One region of the Pseudomonas sp. GW821-FHT11D10 genome, then DNA from elsewhere that is predicted to be linked to it. Evidence: predicted binding sites of a transcription regulator. Region 1 holds the regulator's gene; each other region holds the start of a gene.

Region 1 (7,621 bases):
AGTAGTAACCGTTGTCCTCAAGGACATCCAGGGCGGTACTTTTACCCGAGCCGGAACGGCCACTGACAATGATCAAGCGCATGGTTACGGCCTGTTCTGTTCTTCCAGTACAACCTGGTACAAGGCTTCGTTGCTTGGCGCGCTGCGCAGTCTGTCGCGAACGTCCTTGCGGTCGAGCATGCTGGCGATCTGGCGTAACAGCTCCAGGTGCGCATCGGTGGCGGCTTCCGGCACCAGCAGGACGAACAGCAGGTCCACAGGCGCGCCGTCGATAGCGTCGAAATCGATAGGGGCATCAAGGTGCATCAGCGCACTGATCGGCGCTTCGCAGCCCTTGAGGCGGCAGTGAGGAATGGCGATGCCGTTGCCAAAACCGGTTGAGCCGAGTTTTTCACGGGCAATCAATGCCTCGAAGACATCTTGCATCTCCAGATCCGGGACTTCCCGGGCGATCAGGTTGGCAATTTGTTCGAGGGCTTTCTTTTTACTGCCGCCCGGCACGTTCACCAGGGAACGGCCGGGGGTCAGGATACTTTCAAGTCGGATCATGGGGGTGGGGGTTATCGACCGGTAGCGCCCTGAAGCAGGCTCTGGGTCTTTTCCTTATGCTTTTTGAGTTGTTTATCAAGCTTGTCGGTCAGCGCGTCGATCGCAGCGTACATATCGGTATGTTCCGCGTTTGCGACGACCTCGTTGCCGGGAATATGCAGCGTGGCTTCGATTTTCTGCTTCAGCTTTTCGACGCACATCGTGACTTGCACGTTGGTGATCTTGTCGAAATGTCCCTCAAGCCTCTTGAGCTTTTGCTCAACGTACTCACGGAGAGGTTGGGTAACTTCCAGTTGGTGTCCACTGATGTTGACTTGCATACAGCTTCTCCTTCGTTGCCAGTGCATAAAGCGGCAGGCCGAAGAGCCTGCCACTGGAACGCTGTAACGTGGCTTACATCAACCGCTTGCGTTCGCTCGAAGGCGCGATCCCGAGGGATTCGCGGTACTTGGCGACGGTGCGGCGAGCCACCTGAATGCCTTGTGCCTCCAGTAAACCAGCGATCTTGCTGTCACTCAACGGCTTTTTCTGATTTTCCGCGGCAACCAGTTTCTTGATGATCGCGCGGATCGCCGTGGACGAGCATTCACCGCCTTCGGAGGTGCTCACATGGCTGGAGAAAAAGTATTTCAGTTCATATATGCCCCGTGGGGTATGCATGAATTTTTGCGTGGTCACCCGGGAAATCGTCGACTCGTGCATGCCCACCGCTTCAGCGATGTCATGCAGCACCAGCGGCTTCATGGCTTCGTCGCCGTACTCCAGAAAGCCGCGTTGATGCTCGACGATCTGGGTGGCCACTTTCATCAGGGTTTCGTTGCGGCTCTGCAGGCTCTTGATGAACCAGCGGGCTTCCTGCAACTGGTTGCGCATGAAGGTGTTGTCGGCGCTGGTGTCGGCGCGGCGCACGAAACCGGCGTACTGGGCGTTGACTCGCAGGCGTGGCACCGATTCCTGGTTCAGCTCGACCAGCCAGCGCTCGTTGTCCTTGCGTACGATGACGTCAGGTACCACGTATTCGGCTTCGGTGGATTCGATCTGCGAACCGGGGCGGGGGTTGAGGCTCTGCACCAGTTCGATGACCTGGCGCAGCTCGTCTTCCTTGAGCTTCATGCGGCGCATCAGCTGGCTGTAGTCGCGGCTGCCGAGCAGGTCGATGTAATCGGTAACCAGACGCTTGGCCTCGGCCAGCCAAGGGGTCTTGGCCGACAGCTGGCGCAATTGCAGCAGCAGGCATTCGCCCAGGTTGCGTGCGCCGATGCCGGCGGGTTCAAACTGCTGAATGCGGTGCAGGACGGCTTCGATCTCGTCCAGCTCGATGTCGAGTTCCGGATCAAAGGCGTCGAGGATTTCTTCGAGGGTTTCGTCGAGGTAGCCCTGATTGTTGATGCAATCGATCAGGGTCACAGCGATCAGGCGATCGGTGTCGGACATCGGTGCCAGGTTCAACTGCCAAAGCAGGTGGCTTTGCAGGCTCTCGCCGGCGGAGGTGCGGGTGGTGAAGTCCCACTCGTCATCATCGCTGCTTGGCAGGCTGCTGGCGCTGGTCTGATAGACGTCTTCCCAGGCAGTGTCGACGGGCAGTTCGTTGGGGATTCGCTCGTTCCATTCGCCGTCTTCGAGGTTGTCGACTGTCGGCGCGGTCTCCTGATAGGAGGGTTCCTGGATCTCGGTGTTGGGCTTCTGTTCGGCGTTGTCGGCCATGGGATCGGAGTTGTCGAAGTCGTCGCCGTCTTCCTGGCGTTCGAGCATCGGATTGGATTCCAGAGCCTCCTGGATTTCCTGTTGCAGATCCAGGGTCGACAATTGGAGCAGGCGGATGGCCTGTTGCAGCTGCGGTGTCATCGTCAGCTGCTGGCCCATTCTCAAGACTAGCGATGGTTTCATGGCAGGGGCTTAACACCTTATTCGCCGGCGCTATGCGCCATCCACTACAGGGCGCCGGAGCGCCAAACTTAAGCAAATTATATGCCTGAAACTGTCGTGTTTGCCTAGAGCGCTGTAACAATAAAAGCCTATAAAAGTGCGCTTCAACGTTACAGCACCCGGACGGCTGTCGAATGCCGTCGTGCTTACAGACGGAACTCGTGACCCAGATAGACTTCCTTCACCAGATTGTTGGCGAGGATGGTTTCTGAGTCGCCTTCGGCGATCAACTGGCCGTCGTTGACGATGTAGGCGGTTTCGCAGATATCCAGTGTCTCGCGGACGTTGTGGTCGGTGATCAGTACGCCGATGCCCTTGGCCTTGAGGTGATGGATGATCTGCTTGATGTCGCCGACCGAGATCGGGTCGACACCGGCGAACGGTTCGTCGAGCAGGATGAATTTCGGTGCCGTGGCCAGTGCGCGGGCGATCTCAACGCGGCGGCGCTCACCACCGGACAGGCTCATGCCGAGGTTGTCGCGGATGTGGCTGATGTGGAATTCCTGCAGCAGGCTTTCCAGCTCCTTGCGACGACCGGCCTTGTCGAGCTCCTGACGGGTTTCGAGGATGGCCATGATGTTGTCGGCTACCGACAGTTTGCGGAAGATCGACGCTTCTTGCGGCAGATAGCCGATGCCGGCCTTGGCGCGACCGTGCATCGGCTGGTGGCTGACGTCCAGGTCATCGATCAGCACGCGACCCTGATCGGCCTGGACCAGGCCGACGATCATGTAGAAGCAGGTGGTCTTGCCGGCGCCGTTCGGGCCGAGCAGGCCGACGATCTGACCGCTGTCGATCGACAGGCTGACGTCGCGCACGACCTGGCGGCTTTTATAGGCCTTGGCCAGGTGCTGAGCTTTCAGAGTTGCCATTACTGGGTTTTCTCGTCGGTTTTCTTCTTCGGCTGGATCACCATGTCGATGCGCGGACGCGCTTCGGTGACCTTGCTGCCAGTGGCTCGACCGGCGCTGGCCAGTTTCTTCACCGTGTCATAGACGATTTTTTCGCCTTGAGTGACGTTGTTGTCCTTGTCGACGACCTTGGCCTTGTCGATCAGCACAACGCGGTTCTGCTGCGCGTGGTACTGAATGGTCACGCCGTAGCCCTGGACAGGTTTCGCGTCGCCGGCAGTCTGCAACTGTTCGAAGTAGGCGAGGTTGCCCACCGAAGTCACGACGTCGATGTCGCCGTTGGGCGCGCGGGTCATGGTCACGGTGTTGCCTTTGACGATCATCGAACCCTGGGTGATGATCACGTCGCCTTTATAAGTGGCAACGCCGTTCTTGTCGTCCAGCTGGGCATCGTCGGCCTGAATGCGGATTGGCTGCTCTTGATCGTTCGGCAGAGCCCAGGCGCTCACGCTTCCCAGTGCTGCGCCCAGACTGAGCAAAATAGGGAGGGTTTTAACGAGCCTCATACTGTCCTCTTACGTTCGATAGCAGGTGTATCCTGCTTTCCTTCAAATACGCTTTCATTCCTACGCCAGTCGATACACCGCCAGCGCCGTCGATTCTAACGGGTTGCTGGGTCTGCGCATATTGCTGCTGCGGGAACACCGTCATGCGAGTGGAGGTGATCAGGGTGTCGCGGTTCTTTTCGTCGGTGCGTTTGACGCGTACCGAGTCGATCAGCTCGACCTCGGTGCCACCGGAATTCACTTCACCGCGTTCACTGGTCACGTGCCATGGGAAGTCGGTGCCACGGAACATGTTCAGATCGGGCTTGGTGACCAGTGTAATGTCGGTCACCTTGACGTGCTCAGCCTTCTCGGACGTCATTTCGTATTGCACTTTGCCGTCTTCGAGGTACTGGATCGTGTGTGTATTGGTCGCATACCAGTCGATCGGGCTTTCCGCCGCGGAGACGGGCGGCTTGTCGAGGAAGCGTTCCGGGCTGATGTTCCAGTAGCCGACCGCACCGAAAATCGCTGCGATGCAACCGAACAGCAGGATGTTGCGAAACTTTTTGCTAAACATGGTTGGACTCACAGGTACGCGTTGTTGGCGGCGTCGAGGCTGCCTTGGGCGCGCAGGATCAGTTCGCAGAATTCGCGGGCGGCACCTTCGCCGCCACGGGCCTGGGTGACGCCGTGAGCGTGTTCGCGCACGAAAGCAGCGGCGTTGGCTACGGCCATGCCCAGCCCCACACGGCGGATCACCGGCAGATCCGGCAGGTCGTCACCGAGGTAGGCCACTTGCTCATAGCTTAGGCCCAGTTGCTCCAGAAGGCCGTCGAGAACGACCAGTTTGTCTTCGCGGCCCTGAAACAGGTGCGGGATGCCCAGGTTTTTTGCCCGACGCTCGACCACCGGGGTCTTGCGACCGCTGATGATGGCGGTCTGGACGCCGGCGTTCATCAGCATCTTGATGCCCTGGCCATCGAGCGTATTGAAAGTCTTGAATTCGCTGCCGTCTTCAAGGAAGTACAGGCGCCCGTCGGTGAGGACGCCGTCGACGTCGAATACCGCCAGTTTGATGGCTTTGCCGCGTTGCAGCAGATCGGTGCTCATTTACATCACTCCTGCGCGCAGCAGGTCGGAGAGGTTGAAGGCGCCGATCGGGCGATCCTCTTCATCCACGACAACCAGCGCATTGATTCGGTGGTCTTCCATGATTTTCAGGGCTTCGGCGGCGAGCATCTCGGCGCGGGCGGTCTTGCCGTGCACGGTCATCACCTGGTCGATGGTGGCGCTGTGGATATCAATGCTGCGATCCAGGGTGCGGCGCAGGTCGCCGTCGGTGAAGATCCCGGCCAGTTTGCCGTCCGCTTCAAGAATGACGGTCATGCCCAGACCCTTGCGGGTCATTTCCATCAGCGCGTCCTTGAGCAGGGTGCCGCGTTGTACCTGTGGCAGTTCCTGGCCGGCGTGCATGACATTTTCCACTTTCAGCAGAAGACGTCGGCCCAGTGCGCCGCCCGGGTGGGAAAAGGCGAAATCTTCGGCAGTGAAGCCGCGCGCCTCCAGCAGCGCCACGGCCAGGGCATCGCCCATGACCAACGCGGCGGTGGTCGAGGAGGTCGGCGCCAGGTTCAGCGGGCAGGCTTCGTGCTCGACGTGAACGTTGAGATTGACCTCGGCGGCCTTGGCCAGCGGCGATTGCGGGTTGCCGGTGACGCTGATCAGCTGGATGCCCAGGCGCTTGATCAGTGGCAGCAGGGTGACGATTTCGTTGGTGGAGCCGGAGTTCGACAGGGCCAGAATCACGTCGTCACGGGTGATCATGCCCATGTCGCCGTGGCTCGCCTCGGCCGGGTGCACGAAAAACGCCGGGGTGCCGGTGCTGGCCAGGGTGGCGGCAATCTTGTTGCCGATGTGCCCGGACTTGCCCATGCCGACCACGACAACACGGCCCTTGCTGGCCAGAATCATCTCGCAAGCGCGTACGAAATCGGCGTCGATATGGGGCAACAAGCCTTGTACGGCTTCCACTTCGAGGCGGATGGTGCGTTGTGCCGATTGAATCAGGTCGCTGGTTTGGCTCATGTCAGAAATCGTATAGCCCGATGAAAAGGCGGCGATTATAGCGGTTATGTTGAAAAGCCTCACGCAAGTTCGTCGTGCTTTGTCATTCCTCGTTACCAAAACTCCGCAAATAACGCTTCCAGCCCTTCAACTCGCAGATTGCGGGTCGGTGCAGGCCTTGGGCGCTTGCCCTTTGCAGTGATATAGTTCGCCGCCAGTTCGGCCTGCCCGGGATGTAGGGGCTTTCTCAAGAAAGCCAGGCGTCCGAGTGAGAGGCTGCATCGCAAGGAGTTTAGATGAGTGCCGATAACGCCTACGCGGTCGAGCTGAAGGGAGTCTCCTTCAAGCGCGGTGCGCGGAGCATTTTCAATAACGTCGATATCCGCATCCCGCGCGGCAAGGTCACCGGCATCATGGGGCCTTCCGGGTGTGGCAAGACCACGCTGCTGCGCCTGATGGGCGCCCAGTTGCGGCCATCCAAGGGCGAAGTCTGGGTCAACGGCCAGAACCTGCCGAAGCTGTCGCGCAGCGATCTGTTCGATGCGCGCAAGCACATGGGCGTACTGTTTCAGAGCGGTGCGCTGTTCACCGATCTCGATGTGTTCGAGAACGTCGCCTTCCCTCTGCGCGTTCATACCGACCTGCCGGACGAGATGATCCGCGACATCGTGCTGCTCAAATTGCAGGCGGTGGGCTTGCGCGGTGCGATCGAACTGATGCCCGACGAGCTGTCCGGCGGCATGAAACGCCGTGTCGCTCTGGCCCGGGCCATTGCCCTCGATCCGCAGATCCTCATGTACGACGAACCGTTCGTCGGCCAGGACCCGATCGCCATGGGCGTTCTGGTTCGCCTGATCCGTCTGCTCAATGATGCCCTGGGAATCACCAGCATCGTTGTGTCCCACGACCTCGCCGAAACCGCGAGCATCGCCGACTACATCTATGTGGTCGGTGATGGCCAGGTATTGGGGCAGGGCACGCCGGACGAACTGATGAGCTCGGACGATCCGCGTATCCGTCAGTTCATGACCGGTGAACCCGACGGCCCGGTGCCGTATCACTTTCCAGCGCCGGATTACCGCGCCGATCTTCTGGGGAAGCGCCGCTGATGCGCAGAATTACATTAATGGAGCGTGTGCGTCGTTTCGGACTCGCCGGAATCGACAGCGTCGCAGTGTTCGGGCGTTCGACCCTGTTCCTGTTTCATGCCTTGCTTGGTCGTGGCGGTATCGGCGGCGGTTTTGGCCTGCTGGTCAAGCAGCTGCACTCCGTCGGCGTGATGTCGCTGGTGATCATCGTGGTGTCCGGGATATTCATCGGCATGGTGCTGGCGCTGCAGGGCTTCAACATCCTGTCCAGCTACGGTTCGGAGCAGGCTGTTGGCCAGATGGTGGCACTGACCCTGTTGCGTGAGCTGGGGCCGGTGGTGACCGCGCTGTTGTTTGCTGGTCGTGCCGGTTCGGCGCTGACGGCGGAAATCGGCAACATGAAATCCACCGAACAGCTGTCCAGCCTGGAAATGATCGGGGTCGACCCGCTCAAGTACATCATTGCCCCGCGCCTGTGGGCCGGCTTCATTTCCCTCCCGGTGCTGGCGATGATCTTCAGCGTGGTCGGCATCTGGGGCGGTTCGTGGGTTGCCGTCGACTGGCTGGGGGTCTACGAAGGTTCCTACTGGTCGAA
Region 2 (7,621 bases), on a different contig from region 1:
TCGTCGTTGAGCTCGTTGCGCTCCAGGGTGCCGGATTGACGCAGGAGTTTGTCTACCAGGGTGGTCTTACCATGGTCAACGTGGGCAATGATGGCGATGTTGCGTAGATTTTCGATCACTTGTGTATCTCGATCAGAGGATTCGGTTTGCTGACAAGTCTTGGCAGCGATTGACAGTAGTGTCCGGCATGGCCGTTACAGCTTGACGGCGGTGTCGGGGGGCCGGTGACGCAGGCCACAGGCAAACAGCCCCGGGCACTTAGCTCGGTCGATAAACGCGCACATTGGCATGCCCCTCACTGAGCAAATGGTGGGCATGCAGGCGACTCATCACGCCTTTGTCGCAATACAGCAGGTACTGGCGAGTAGGGTCCAGTTCCTTGAAACGAGCGTTCACTGCGTAGAACGGCATCGTCTGTACCTCTATGCCGGCGAGTTCCAGCGGGTCATCCTCGGCGGCATCCGGGTGACGGATGTCGATGACGATCTGACCGGCCAGCGCTTCGCTGACTTCTTCGATCTGCAAATCCTGGCCCAATTCGTCGATCACCCGATCGATTGGCACCAGTCTGGCGTTTGCGAGCGCACGCTCGAGCACCGCCATGTCGAATTCCTGCTCTTCGTGCTCGACCCGGCCACGCTTGGCGGCGGTCTTCGGATTGACCGAGATGACGCCGCAGTATTCCGGCATGTGCCGGGCGAAATCACCGGTACCGATCTGGTCGGCCGTGTCGATGATGTCCTGCTTGTGGGCGACGATCAGCGGTCGCAGCACCAGCTTGTCGGTGACGCAATCGATGACCGACAGGTTCGGCAACGTCTGGCTCGATACCTGGGAAATCGCTTCGCCGGTAACCAGCGCATCGATGTGCAGGCGTTCGGCAATGCTCGACGCTGCGCGCAACATCATACGCTTCAATACGACGCCCATATGACTGTCGTCGACCTTGCCGAGAATTTCGCCCAATACTTCTTCGAACGGAACACTGACAAATAGCACGCGTTGCGAGCTGCCGTACTTCTTCCAGATGAAATGCGCGACTTCCATTACGCCCAATTCGTGGGCACGACCGCCCAGATTGAAGAAGCAGAAGTGCGTCATCAGACCGCGACGAATGATCTGGTACGCGGCAACCGTCGAGTCAAAGCCGCCGGACATCAGCACCAGCGTCTGCTCCAGCGCACCGAGCGGGTAGCCGCCGATGCCATTGTGCTGGCTGTGGATCACGAACAACCGTTTGTCGCGAACTTCGATACGGACTTCGATTTCCGGCTGTTTCAGGTCGATTCCGGCAGCGCCGCACTCACGGCGCAGCTTGCTGCCGACGTATTTTTCGACGTCCATCGAGCTGAACGCATGCTTGCCCGCACGCTTGCAGCGCACCGAAAAGATCTTCCCGGCCAGCGCATCGCCGTAGTGCTGTTTGCACTTCTCGGTGATGTCGTCGAAGTCGCCCAGCGGGTACTCGTCGATCTGCAGAAAGTGCGCGATGCCCGGCATGCAGGTCAGGCGTTCGCCCATCTCTTTCAGGGCCTTGGGGTCGGTGACGCGGGTTTCCAGCTCGAGATTGTCCCACACACCGTTCACCACCACGGCCGGGTCCAGGTCGCGGAGCACGGTGCGGATGTTCTTGGCCAGCTGGCGGATGAATTTCGTCCGGACAGGTCGGCTTTTGATGGTGATCTCGGGGAAGACTTTTACGATTAGTTTCATGAAAACAGCGCGCGCAGGGCCAGCCGAAAAAGGGGGGCGCGGATTATAGCGGAAATTGCTCAAGGTTTAACCAGTTAATGTGCAGAAGGTTTTGCACGCACCAAAACGGGTCATTTTTCGATTTGAGCGCTACATTAAAGGGCGAGATTTTCGCCTTTAAGGCGCTTTTGACCTTTAGAAGCGTGAATTTGGGGCAAAAAACCCATGCTGGGGCACTGGCATGCAATTTGCTCCCTTGTGAGGCAGGTTGCCTTGGCAGAGTATTCGCGCCGGCATCACCACTATTAAGGGCATCCACTACCCGCCCTAATTCACCCGGAGGACACTATGTCGAAGTCGGTTCAACTCATCAAAGATCATGACGTCAAGTGGATTGATCTGCGCTTCACGGACACCAAAGGCACTCAGCACCACGTGACCATGCCGGCTCGCGATGCGCTGGAAGACGACTTCTTCGAAGTTGGCAAGATGTTCGACGGTTCCTCCATCGCTGGCTGGAAAGGCATCGAAGCCTCCGACATGATCCTGCTGCCGGACGACGAAACCGCCGTTCTGGACCCGTTCACCGAAGAGCCGACCCTGATCCTGGTCTGCGACATCATCGAACCTTCGACCATGCAAGGTTACGATCGCGACCCGCGCGCCATCGCCCACCGCGCCGAGGAATACCTGAAGACCACCGGTATCGGTGACACCGTATTCGCCGGTCCAGAGCCTGAGTTCTTCATCTTCGACGAAGTGAAGTTCAAGTCCGACATCTCCGGTTCGATGTTCAAGATCTACTCCGAGCAAGGCTCGTGGATGTCCGACCAGGACGTGGAAGGCGGCAACAAAGGCCACCGTCCAGGCGTGAAAGGCGGCTACTTCCCGGTTCCGCCGTTCGACCACGACCACGAAATCCGTACTTCCATGTGCAACGCGCTGGAAGAGATGGGCCAGACCGTTGAAGTTCACCACCACGAAGTGGCAACTGCCGGTCAGAACGAAATTGGTGTCAAGTTCAACACCCTGGTGAAGAAAGCTGACGAAGTTCAGACTCTGAAATACGTTGTACACAACGTTGCCGACGCTTACGGCCGCACCGCGACCTTCATGCCGAAGCCGCTGTACGGCGACAACGGTTCGGGCATGCACGTTCACATGTCCATCTCCAAAGATGGCAAGAACACCTTCGCAGGTGAAGGTTATGCCGGCCTGTCCGACACCGCCCTGTACTTCATCGGCGGCATCATCAAGCACGGTAAGGCCCTGAACGGCTTCACCAACCCGGCCACCAACTCCTACAAGCGTCTGGTGCCAGGCTTCGAAGCCCCGGTCATGCTGGCCTACTCGGCTCGCAACCGTTCCGCCTCGATCCGCATTCCTTACGTCAACAGCCCTAAAGGCCGTCGTATCGAAGCCCGCTTCCCGGATCCGGCTGCCAACCCATACCTGGCTTTCGCAGCACTGCTGATGGCCGGTCTGGACGGTATCCAGAACAAGATCCACCCAGGCGATGCTGCCGACAAAAACCTGTACGACCTGCCGCCTGAAGAGGCGAAAGAGATCCCGCAAGTTTGCGGCAGCCTGAAAGAAGCCCTGGAAGAGCTGGACAAGGGCCGTGCGTTCCTGACCAAGGGCGGCGTGTTCTCCGACGACTTCATCGACGCTTACATCGCGCTGAAATCCGAAGAAGAAATCAAGGTCCGCACCTTCGTACACCCACTGGAATATGAGCTGTACTACAGCTGCTGATCCGGTAGCGCCGCGCTACGCGGCGTGACAAAAAGAGGCCTCCTTCGGGAGGCCTTTTTTGTGCCCGCAATTTATCGCCTCACGATCAACCGAAAAATCTCTGAATGTGTGCAGGGTTGGGCCAACCGCCGCGCCTGTCCTATGCTGCACTCCATCGTATTCAATCCCGGTCGATTTCATGGGTCGCACCCTTCTCTATATTCTGCTGCTGATCGCCCTGCCCGCTGCCGCGCAGATCTACAAGTACACCGATGCAAGCGGCAACACGGTGTACAGCGATCACGCGCCGGACGGCGTGCAGGCGCAGCCGGTGGAGTTGCCGCCGCTCAACAGCGTCCAGCCTCAGGCACCGAATGCGCCCTCTTCCGATACGGCCAGTCGTGAGCCTGCGCGCAATGCCTATGAAGTACTGGAGCTGACCGGTCTGCCCACCGAGGAAGCCCTGCGCGCCAACAACGGCACCTTCACCGTCAGCGTGCTGATCAAGCCGCGCCTGCAACCGCCGCATCAATTGCGTCTGCTGCTGGACGACGCGCCTTATGGCCAGCCGAGCAACGTGCCGATCCTGCAGCTGGTGAACGTCGACCGGGGCGAGCATCGGCTGGCGGTGCAGGTGATCAATGGCGAGGTGATCATTCAGCAGAGTCCGGCGGTGGTGTTCACCGTGCAGCGGGTACACAAGCCATGATGCGGGGACTGATTGCCTGGTGCCTGTTGCTGATCGCGTTTGGCGCATCGGCCGAGGTGTTCACTTACATCGACGCACAGGGCAATCGTGTCTATACGGACCAACCGCGCGGCAACGCCAAGCGTGTGCCGCTGGCCACCAGCAATCGCATGGCCTCGAATCCAACCGCCGCTGCACCGGTCAAGCCGTCGAAAAAACCAGCAGAGCCGCCGCTGTTCCACTACGACATGCTGCGCGTGCTGATCCCCGAGCCGGACGCGACCATTCGCAGCAGCGCCGGCGAGCTGATCGTCAGCGTCACCAGCGAGCCGGGCCTGCAACGAGGTCATCTTTATCGCCTGCTGCTGGATGGCCAGGCCGTCGGCGAACCCGGTCTGAGCCCGGTGTTCCCGCTGAGCAACATTGATCGTGGCAGCCACAACCTGTCGGTGGAGATCCTCGATGCTCAGGGTCGAACCGTGGAGAAAACCGCCAACCAGCCGTTCCACATGCAGCGCATTTCCCTGGCACAGAAGCGTCAGGTCAAACCGTGCGTCAGCGCCGACTACGGCGTTCGCCCGGAATGCCCGCTGAAAGACAAACCCGCCGAACCGAAAAATCCTTTCCTGCGTTTCTTCTGACGCTGTTCAGCTTTGCGCACTATATTGGTGCAATACACTGCACCGTACTCACATTCCAACCCATTTTGGTTCGAAAGTACCCGACAGAGCGGTTTGACTGCCACGCAAACGAGCGTCAAACGCCCGTTTCAGGGGTTGAACGCTTCTTTTCGGAGCCTTGGTTTGGTTTTTGCATTTTCCTCGCATCAGCGCTGTATCCCTGCGCGCGCCATGCTCCAAAAGAGGTCCTCATGACCATCAGTGACGCACTGCATCGCTTGCTACTCGACAACCTGACCACCGCCACCATCCTGCTCGACAGCGAATTGCGCCTCGAGTACATGAACCCGGCGGCGGAGATGCTGCTGGCCATCAGCGGCCAGCGCAGCCATGGGCAGTTCATCAGCGAGCTGTTCACCGAGTCCACCGAGGCGCTCAATTCGTTGCGCCAGGCGGTGGAGCAGGCGCACCCGTTCACCAAGCGCGAAGCGATGCTCACCGCCCTCACCGGCCAGACCTTGACCGTGGATTACGCGGTGACGCCGATCCTCAGCAACGGCGCGACCCTGCTTCTGCTGGAAGTGCATCCCCGTGACCGCCTGTTGCGGATCACCAAGGAAGAGGCGCAACTGTCGAAGCAGGAAACCAGCAAGATGCTGGTGCGCGGCCTGGCCCACGAGATCAAGAATCCGCTGGGCGGCATCCGCGGTGCCGCGCAGTTGCTGGCCCGGGAACTGCCGGAAGACAGCCTGCGCGACTACACCAACGTGATCATCGAAGAGGCCGACCGCCTGCGCAATCTGGTCGACCGCATGCTCGGCTCGAACAAACTGCCGTCGCTGGCGTTGTGCAATGTCCACGAAGTGCTGGAGCGCGTCTGCCAACTGGTCGAGGCCGAAAGCCAGGGCTGCATCACGCTGGTGCGCGATTACGACCCGAGCATTCCCGACGTCCTGATCGATCGCGAACAAATGATTCAGGCGGTGCTGAACATCGTGCGCAACGCGATGCAGGCCATCAGCAGCCAGAACGAGCTGCGCCTGGGCCGCATCAGCCTGCGCACCCGCGCCATGCGCCAGTTCACCATCGGCCACGTCCGCCATCGCCTGGTGACCAAAATCGAGATCATCGACAACGGCCCGGGCATTCCGGCGGAACTCCAGGAAACCATCTTCTTTCCCATGGTCAGCGGCCGTCCGGACGGTACCGGGCTGGGCCTGGCCATCACCCAGAACATCATCAGCCAGCACCAGGGCCTGATCGAGTGTGACAGCCACCCCGGCCACACCACGTTTTCGATCTTTCTGCCACTGGAACAAGGAGCCACATCGACATGAGCCGTAGTGAAACCGTGTGGATCGTCGATGACGACCGTTCTATCCGTTGGGTTCTGGAAAAAGCCCTGCAACAGGAAGGCATGACCACCCAGAGCTTCGACAGTGCCGATGGCGTGATGAGCCGCCTCGCGCGCCAGCAGCCGGACGTGATCATCTCCGATATCCGCATGCCCGGTGCCAGCGGCCTGGACCTGCTGGCGCGGATCCGCGAGCAGCACCCGCGCTTGCCGGTGATCATCATGACCGCTCACTCCGATCTGGACAGCGCTGTCGCCTCCTATCAGGGTGGCGCGTTCGAGTACCTGCCCAAGCCGTTCGATGTCGACGAAGCGGTGTCACTGGTCAAGCGCGCCAATCAGCACGCCCAGGAACAACAGGGTCTGGAAGTCGCCCCGACCCTGACCCGCACCCCGGAAATCATCGGCGAAGCGCCGGCGATGCAGGAAGTGTTTCGCGCCATCGGGCGCCTGAGCCACTCCAACATCACCGTGCTGATCAACGGCGAATCCGGCACCGGTAAAGAACTGGTGGCCCACGCCCTGCACCGCCACAGCCCGCGCGCGGCCTCGCCGTTCATCGCACTGAACATGGCGGCGATCCCGAAAGACCTGATGGAATCCGAGCTGTTCGGCCACGAGAAAGGCGCCTTCACCGGCGCGGCCAACCTGCGTCGCGGCCGTTTCGAACAGGCCGACGGCGGCACGCTGTTCCTCGATGAAATCGGCGACATGCCGGCGGACACCCAGACCCGACTGCTGCGGGTGCTGGCCGATGGCGAGTTCTATCGCGTCGGCGGGCATGTGCCGGTCAAGGTCGATGTGCGGATCATCGCCGCGACTCACCAGAATCTGGAAACCCTGGTTCACGCCGGGAAATTCCGTGAGGACTTGTTCCACCGCCTCAACGTGATCCGCATCCACATCCCGCGCCTGTCGGACCGTCGCGAAGACATCCCGACCCTGGCCAAACACTTCCTCAGCCGCGCCGCGCAAGAATTGGCGGTGGAGCCGAAGCTGCTGAAAAGCGAGACCGAGGAATACCTGAAGAACCTGCCGTGGCCGGGCAACGTGCGCCAGCTGGAAAACACCTGCCGCTGGATCACCGTGATGGCGTCCGGACGCGAAGTGCACATCAGCGACCTGCCGCCGGAACTGCTGAGCCTGCCACAGGACTCGGCGCCGGTGACCAACTGGGAACAGGCGCTGCGTCAGTGGGCCGATCAGGCCCTGGCGCGTGGTCAGTCGAGCCTGCTCGACAGCGCAGTTCCGGCGTTCGAGCGGATCATGATCGAGACGGCACTCAAGCACACCGCCGGACGTCGTCGTGACGCTGCGGTCCTGCTGGGCTGGGGCCGGAACACCTTGACCCGCAAGATCAAGGAACTCGGCATGAAGGTCGATGGCGGGGATGACGATGAGGGCGATGAAGGATGAGATTCAGCGCCAGCCTGCACCGCCGCAAGGCACCGTGACCCGTAATCGGGCACAGCCACTGGCTCAGGCTTGCACTGTAAACCGCTGAAAATCCCGTCCTGTGAAAAGACGAAGGCC
Region 3 (7,621 bases), on a different contig from region 1:
CGCGCTCTGGAAAAAAACAAAGGCCCTAATATTCCTTCAATGATGTAAGCCTTTGGCCGCAGAAAAACACTCGTCGTAAACACGACCAAAGCAGTACGAAAAATCCTTTCAGCTGTATCAGGGAAGACAAATTCCAGACAAAAAAATGCCCGGCGAGCCGGGCAAGTTTTTTGCGGCGCGTGCTTACAGGTTGTAGCCGCGCTCGTTGTGTTGTGCCAGATCCAGGCCGACCGATTCTTCTTCCTCGGTCACGCGCAGACCCATCACGGCATCCAGCACCTTGAGGATGATGAAGGTGACGATCGCGGTGTAAATCACGGTGAAGCCGACGCCTTTGCACTGAATCCAGACTTGTGCGGCGATGTCGGTGACGGTGCCGAAGCCACCCAGCGACGGTGCGGCGAACACACCGGTCAGGATCGCGCCGAGGATACCGCCGATACCATGCACGCCGAAGGCGTCCAGGGAGTCGTCATAACCGAGTTTGCGTTTCAGGGTGGTGGCGCAGAAGAAGCACACCACGCCTGCCGCCAGACCGATCACCAGAGCGCCCATCGGGCCCACGGTGCCAGCGGCCGGAGTGATCGCGACCAGACCTGCAACGACGCCGGATGCGATACCCAGTGCGCTTGGTTTGCCGTGGGTGATCCACTCGGCGAACATCCAGCCCAGTGCCGCAGCGGCGGTGGCGATCTGAGTCACCAGCATTGCCATGCCGGCGGTGCCGTTGGCAGCTGCAGCGGAGCCGGCGTTGAAGCCGAACCAGCCAACCCACAGCATCGCCGCGCCCATCAGGGTGTAACCCAGATTGTGTGGCGCCATCGGCGTGGTCGGGAAGCCTTTGCGTTTACCCAGTACCAGGCAGGCAATCAGACCGGCCACACCGGCGTTGATGTGCACCACGGTGCCGCCGGCGAAGTCGAGTACGCCCCAGTCCCACATCAGGCCGCCGTTGCCGGACCAGACCATGTGCGCGATCGGTGCATAGACCAGGGTGAACCAGATGCCCATGAAGATCAGCATCGCGGAGAACTTCATCCGCTCGGCGAACGCACCGACGATCAGCGCCGGGGTGATGATCGCGAAGGTCATCTGGAAGGTGATGAAGACCGCCTCGGGGAACAGCGCCGCCGGGCCGGTCAAGCTCGCTGGCGTGACACCGGCCAGGAACGCCTTGCCGAAACCGCCCACGAACGAGTTGAAGTTGACGACGCCCTGCTCCATGCCGGTGGTGTCGAACGCGATGCTGTAGCCATAAATGACCCACAGGACGCTGATCAGACCGGTAATGGCGAAGCACTGCATCATCACGGAAAGAATGTTTTTCGACCGGACCATGCCGCCGTAGAACAGCGCGAGGCCGGGAATGGTCATGAACAGCACGAGGGCTGTGGAGGTGAGCATCCAGGCGGTGTCGCCGGAGTTCAGGACTGGAGCTGCCACTTCGTCTGCCGCCATGGCCAGGCCGGGCATTACGATAGACAACAGGGCTCCTAGCCCTGCGAATTTACGCAGAGTCATATTGTTTTCTCCTGGGGCGTTGGGTTTGTGGCGGCGTTTAGATCGCGTCGGTATCGGTTTCGCCGGTACGGATGCGGATCGCCTGTTCCAGATTGACCACGAAGATCTTGCCGTCACCGATCTTGCCGGTGTTGGCAGCCTTGGTTATCGCCTCGATAACCCGATCCAGATCCTTGTCGTCGATGGCAACGTCGATTTTCACCTTGGGCAGAAAATCGACCACATACTCCGCGCCGCGATACAGCTCGGTGTGACCCTTCTGCCGACCGAAGCCTTTGACTTCAGTAACGGTAATGCCCTGCACGCCGATTTCGGACAGCGACTCGCGCACGTCGTCCAACTTGAACGGCTTGATGATGGCAGTGACTAGCTTCATGAAACTCTCTCCCGAATTGGTGGACTTGCCCCAGGAAAACAAACCCGACTCAAGTCTAAGCGCAGTGCCTGGCTTTGTAACGCTTCGTTGTCGACGCCAGCTAACCGCTCCAGACGAAACTCCCCGCTCCGTCTGCCGCACTGCATTCGTCACAGCGACTGCATCAGTGCATGGGTCGAAGGTGACTAAGCAGAAAGCTTGCCATCTCGCCAAAAACCACTGATTTCAATCCCTTGGCCGCTGCTGCAGATGCCATCACCCAAATGGCACTCGGGATACGCACAACAACGGTGCGTGGCCGTGCATCCAGTTGCGCGAAAAGCGTGCATCCGTGCCTGCGCCAATGACTATAGACACTGCGTGATACACTGCCGGCCATAGTTTCCAGGACATATCCCATGCTCGCGCCCAAAGACTTCCTCGACGCCCTGAGCGGCACCGCCTCCCGCCTGTTCAGCGGCGACACGCCCTTGCCAAAAGCCGAAATCGAAAGCCAGTTCAAGATGCTGTTGCAAAGTGCCTTCAGCAAACTGGACCTGGTAAGCCGCGAAGAGTTTGACAGTCAGATGGTAGTGCTGGCGCGCACTCGCGCCCGGCTCGAGAGCCTTGAGGCGAAGGTGGCGGAGATGGAAGCGAAGCTGACGCCGCCGGCTGAGTAAAACCTCGTTTCTTTGTGAATGCGGCCTTTTGTGGGAGCGGGCTTGCCCGCGAATGAAGGTCGGAACGACCTTCCCGCGATTCAGGATTCGCTATCGACTCTCGGCAGAATCCTACAGTTTGCAACCCCGCCGTCCGATTGCGTCGTGAAGCCCTGATTCCTAAGCTCACCCAATGCTGAATGTTCAGCACTGGGTTTGGCGACCCGGAAAGCTTAAGGCGCACGACAACCATGATGGCGGCTATGTTTACCGCCACATCGAGTCATGGCGGTTGTGCGTGGGAGACCTTCGGGTCTGCCGGGTTCCTTTTGCTCCGGTTCGCCAACCCGCGTACGACTGCCACCCAATTGTTTGGCGACAATTGTGGGTAGCCCTAAAGCAAAAGGAGCTTTTCAATGAATAACGAAGATACGTACCTCACTCCTCACGTTTTCACCCGCCACAAACTCCGCCTCCACGCCCTGCTCATCCAGAACCAACCCTGGTTCTCTGCCCGCGATCTGAGCCGCCTGCTGCACATTTACCTCAACGAACGCATGCTGCGAAAACTCGACCCTGACCAATACCAAACCCGCAAAACCCTGATCCACAACCAGGTCGAAAACACCCTCCTGATCAGCGAGTCCGGCATCTACGCCCTCCTCGTCTACCACTACTGTCCCGAATACCGAGCGCTACGCGAATGGCTCACCCATCAAGTCATCCCCACCCTGCGCGACGCCCAGCACCCCACCACAAACGAACGCCCACAGCTAAGCCTGCTGAATTGGCCCGAGATGTCGTTGAGTTTGCTGCACTGGAATAACCAGCCGTGGATTCGGTTGCAAGATGTGCCGTTGATGGTGGTAGAACGGGAAAAGCTAAAGCGCCCAGAACCGGGCACTTGGTGGAAGAGGGCTTCGCGGATGCTGCAATCGCTATAGGCCCGCATGCCGGAGCTGAGCCCTGCGTAAATCGTAAGTCGACTGAAGATTCATCCAGAACTCAGGTGTGGTGTTGAGATGGATGGCCAGCCTGATTGCCAAATCGGCGCAGATCCTGAGCTGGCATTTCACAAGCTTCTCGATCTCCGTTTCAGGCCAGTTTGTGGGCATGGCCAAGTCCATGACAGTCATGCCCAACGGCTCCATGAATTCCTTGTTCAGAACTTCGCCGGGATGAATCGGGCGCATACCATTGCGGTTCATTTTTCGCCTCCAGAGGCTGTATTGAGCGGCAAAACTGGAGCATCCAATTCGGCTATTCAAGACCTCCGGCAACGTTTCGCCGACGTCCTACAACCATTAAAGCATGGCCCTACAAGAATCAGCTCCCGCGCCCGATTACGTGATTTTTTACTTGTAGTTACGCTCGTAGCCATCACCTACGCTGATCGATCCAACACGTCGAGTTTCAGAAGGATCACATTGATTGCCAGACATTCTGGTTCTGGACTCCCTCTTGTCTGATTTGCTCACACAAAAAGAAAACACGCTAGTTCAGCACCCAGATGGCGGTTACATCTTTGGTGCGATCCCCGACATGCCAAAATTCGGCTTGCCAGGTGGGAAGATTTATTTGCGAATAGGTATTCACCGCCGAGCGAATAGTGGTTTTGGCGTAGTACACATATGGGAAGCGCACAGAGCCGATTTGCTCAAGCATGGTTGCCAGACTGTCGATGGGGTAGCAGCGATTGTCGCGAAAATGATCGTCCCAGGAGCGCAAATCTATTGCGAGTTCAAAGAACAGCGATGCGGAAACAGGGTCGCGGTACTGAGAACATCCATGGGAACACTGATTCTTGAACCGCGACACGAGCGCGCCACAGGATTTGGTTACTTCGTGGTGACTTGGTACCCGCAAAAGCGCGCACATGGCACGTTGGTGGGGCAAATACCACGAGCATCATCCAACAAGAAATAAAAAAGGCGTCCTAAGGACGCCTTTTAAATATTTTTTGAGGAGTAGTCGCAGCGATTCTTTAGCTCCCGGTTTTAAAGCCATGGGTTCAGAATCCGACAGGCTATCCCGTCGTCACTACTTCAGAGAAACCAGCTTTCTCTGCTGCCAAAAATGCGGGGGAGCTTTTGCTGGTGCCCAGTCCCGACGAATGCGCAGTTGCAGTCCTCGAACGGGATCATCCGTCAATGCCGGCCGTGAGTCAACGCTCCAATTCAGGGAAGCAGTGACACTGCCGTCAGGTCTTGATACGTCTTGTAAACCTCAATTCATACACTGAAGCCCGGCTCAACTACCCTTAAAAAACCCGCAGGAAGCGGCCCCTCGATTCAACTCAAGGAACGACCATGTCCCTCGCCATCGTCCATAGCCGCGCCCAGATTGGCGTAGATGCTCCCACCGTCACCGTCGAAGTCCATCTGGCCAACGGCTTGCCCTCGCTGACCATGGTCGGCCTGCCCGAAGCGGCGGTGAAAGAGAGCAAGGACCGGGTGCGCAGTGCGATCATCAATTCCGGGCTGCAGTTTCCGGCGCGGCGGATCACGCTGAATCTGGCGCCGGCGGATCTGCCCAAGGATGGCGGGCGGTTCGATCTGGCGATTGCGCTGGGAATTCTGTCGGCGAGTGTGCAGGTGCCGACGTTGACGCTGGATGACGTGGAATGTCTGGGTGAGTTGGCGTTATCCGGCGCCGTGCGGGCGGTGCGCGGGGTGTTGCCCGCGGCGCTGGCGGCGCGCAAGGCCGGGCGGACGCTGGTGGTGCCGCGGGCGAATGCCGAGGAGGCTTGTCTCGCGTCGGGGCTGAGGGTGATCGCGGTGGATCATCTGCTGGAGGCCGTGGCGCATTTCAATGGGCATACACCGGTCGAGCCTTATGTCTCGGATGGGCTGATCCATGCCGCCAAACCCTATCCCGACCTGAATGAAGTACAGGGCCAACTGGCCGCCAAACGGGCGCTGCTGATTGCCGCCGCTGGCGCCCACAACCTGCTGTTCAGCGGGCCACCGGGGACGGGCAAGACGTTGCTGGCCAGTCGATTGCCGGGGTTGTTGCCCCCCCTGGCCGAGAGTGAGGCGCTGGAAGTGGCAGCAATTCAATCGGTTGCCAGTGGCGCACCGTTGACCCACTGGCCGCAGCGCCCGTTCCGCCAACCACATCACTCGGCCTCCGGGCCGGCACTGGTCGGTGGCAGTTCAAAACCTCAGCCCGGTGAAATCACCCTCGCCCACCATGGCGTGCTGTTTCTCGATGAGCTGCCCGAGTTTGATCGCAAGGTGCTGGAGGTTCTGCGCGAACCGCTGGAATCCGGCTGCATCGTGATCGCAAGGGCCAAGGAGCGGGTAAGGTTTCCCGCAAGATTCCAGTTGGTGGCGGCGATGAACCCCTGTCCCTGTGGATATCTTGGCGAGCCGACCGGGCGCTGCTCGTGCACCCCGGACATGGTGCAGCGCTACCGCAACAAGCTCTCGGGGCCGCTGCTGGACCGGATCGACTTGCACCTGACGGTGGCACGAGAGGCGACAGCGTTGAACCCTGCGGTGAAGCCGGGAGAGGATAGCGCCAGCGCGGCCACGCGGGTCGCCGAGGCCCGCGAGCGTCAGCAAAAACGCCAAGGCTGTGCCAATGCGTTTCTCGATTTGCCGGGGCTGAAGAAGCACTGCAAGTTATCCAAAGCCGATGAAACCTGGCTGGAGTCAGCTTGTGAGCGGTTGACCCTGTCGCTGCGTTCGGCACATCGGCTGCTCAAGGTTGCACGGACACTGGCCGATATAGAGAAGGTTGATGCCATCTCCCGTGAGCATCTGGCCGAAGCGCTTCAGTATCGTCCGGCGACGCAATGAAGGGATGGACAGGCTGCTTAAAAGCAATCTGTGCCGGCTGAAAATAAAGTCCGCACGCACTGATAGCCATTAGCCAAGATGTGATATAACGACGGCGCTCTTCATCAGGCACCAGAGCTTTTAGTTAAAAATTTCAAACTTTAAAGCAATATAAAATGGAGGCAACACATCATGGAAAAGATCTCTTCAGCCCAGCGGGCGCAATATACTTGATCAATTAAAATCGTCTTGAAACGGCAGACTGAAACAACTGCCGATGACAGATTTTGAATGGCGAACGCACGAAGACAATATCAATCAATTAATTGTCTACGCACAATCCAGCCGATCCAGCTTTGTTTTGCCACGGCAAACTTTATAAGTACAAATCAATAATGAAAAACGTTTATTTGATCAGCAATGTCACCCGTGGCGGAAAAACCTACCTCGAATACCTGATCCCGGCGCTCAATGCCCTGCGCCACGCCTACAACTGCATCGTGCTGCAGACCGACAAGACCGGCCTGAGCAGGCAAGAGGCAGAAGAGATCCTTGACTATCCGGTTGAGCAGGTGGACGTCGAAGTCATCGCGAAACTGGCCTCACAAGTCGTCATTTCAAACGATGCCTGGATTGGCCGACTGCTCGACGATTCAAACTTCGGTATTTTCATGACCCACGGCAACGTGGGAATGCCGACCAAAGACAAGTATTACTACGCCGAACTGACGTCCTATTGGGATGTGGTCATTTCTTCGTCCCGATCCGGATTCGATCTGATCAGGACCGGTCTGCAGCGCTACAGGCCGGACAGAAAAGCGTTGAAATCTCTGATTGCCGATGGCATAGCCTTGCGCGCCGACCTGCGCAAGACCAGTCCGGTCGCGACTCTTCCCATCAAGGTTCCGAAATTCTTTGAATCCGCCCCCGGGTCGGACAAAGCGTCGAATGATTTCGTTGTCGGACTGCTGCCGACCCAACTGGGAATCTGCCCAAGCGGCGCCTCCCTGTACGAGAACCTGCAAACCGTGATCAACGCGGTCAAATCACAGATCCCTCACGCCCGGTTCATCCTGCGTCCGTACATGGCCGACCTTCAGCATCCAACCCTCAAGGACCTGTGCAGCCAGCTCTCGGCGTATGAATGGATCACCATCGACACGGCAGGCACCAGCAGCACGGTTTTCTATCAACAGTGCGACACCATCATCACCGACGCCTCGACCGGCGGTGTCTCGTTCATGCTCAACACGTGCAAGCTGCCGATCTATTACGTTCCGACGACCGACGAGTCCAATCCGACT

The links. Region 1 encodes sigma-54, which starts transcription at its own class of promoters, with help from an activator protein. Its sites were predicted from a motif close to ANTGGCATNNANNTTGCTNT; they were not measured.
Region 2: glnA (glutamate--ammonia ligase) is a predicted target of sigma-54. The motif match lies at 1,928-1,947, and genes of this name have one in related genera.
Region 3: glnK (P-II family nitrogen regulator) is a predicted target of sigma-54. The motif match lies at 2,084-2,103, and genes of this name have one in related genera.

The regions. Positions count from the first base shown of each region.
Region 1 is NZ_JBXARR010000007.1:210,701-218,321, forward strand. Features, by position in the region: gene rapZ (RNase adapter RapZ) at 1-82, opposite strand, end outside; gene ptsN (PTS IIA-like nitrogen regulatory protein PtsN) at 85-549, opposite strand; gene hpf (ribosome hibernation-promoting factor, HPF/YfiA family) at 561-869, opposite strand; gene AC1RT4_RS21150 (RNA polymerase factor sigma-54) at 943-2,436, opposite strand; gene lptB (LPS export ABC transporter ATP-binding protein) at 2,622-3,347, opposite strand; gene lptA (lipopolysaccharide transport periplasmic protein LptA) at 3,347-3,892, opposite strand; gene lptC (LPS export ABC transporter periplasmic protein LptC) at 3,879-4,451, opposite strand; gene AC1RT4_RS21170 (KdsC family phosphatase) at 4,460-4,984, opposite strand; gene AC1RT4_RS21175 (KpsF/GutQ family sugar-phosphate isomerase) at 4,985-5,959, opposite strand; gene AC1RT4_RS21180 (ATP-binding cassette domain-containing protein) at 6,235-7,047, shown strand; gene mlaE (lipid asymmetry maintenance ABC transporter permease subunit MlaE) at 7,047-7,621, shown strand, end outside.
Region 2 is NZ_JBXARR010000005.1:38,990-46,610, reverse strand. Features, by position in the region: gene typA (translational GTPase TypA) at 1-119, opposite strand, end outside; gene thiI (tRNA uracil 4-sulfurtransferase ThiI) at 259-1,713, opposite strand; gene glnA (glutamate--ammonia ligase) at 2,041-3,447, shown strand; gene AC1RT4_RS16710 (DUF4124 domain-containing protein) at 3,626-4,135, shown strand; gene AC1RT4_RS16705 (DUF4124 domain-containing protein) at 4,132-4,755, shown strand; gene glnL (nitrogen regulation protein NR(II)) at 4,986-6,071, shown strand; gene ntrC (nitrogen regulation protein NR(I)) at 6,068-7,504, shown strand.
Region 3 is NZ_JBXARR010000002.1:435,338-442,958, forward strand. Features, by position in the region: gene AC1RT4_RS08430 (ammonium transporter) at 184-1,521, opposite strand; gene glnK (P-II family nitrogen regulator) at 1,559-1,897, opposite strand; gene AC1RT4_RS08440 (accessory factor UbiK family protein) at 2,296-2,556, shown strand; gene AC1RT4_RS08445 (BRO-N domain-containing protein) at 2,952-3,479, shown strand; gene AC1RT4_RS08450 (HigA family addiction module antitoxin) at 3,474-3,743, opposite strand; gene AC1RT4_RS08455 (hypothetical protein) at 3,967-4,461, shown strand; gene AC1RT4_RS08460 (YifB family Mg chelatase-like AAA ATPase) at 4,845-6,338, shown strand; gene AC1RT4_RS08465 (hypothetical protein) at 6,713-7,621, shown strand, end outside.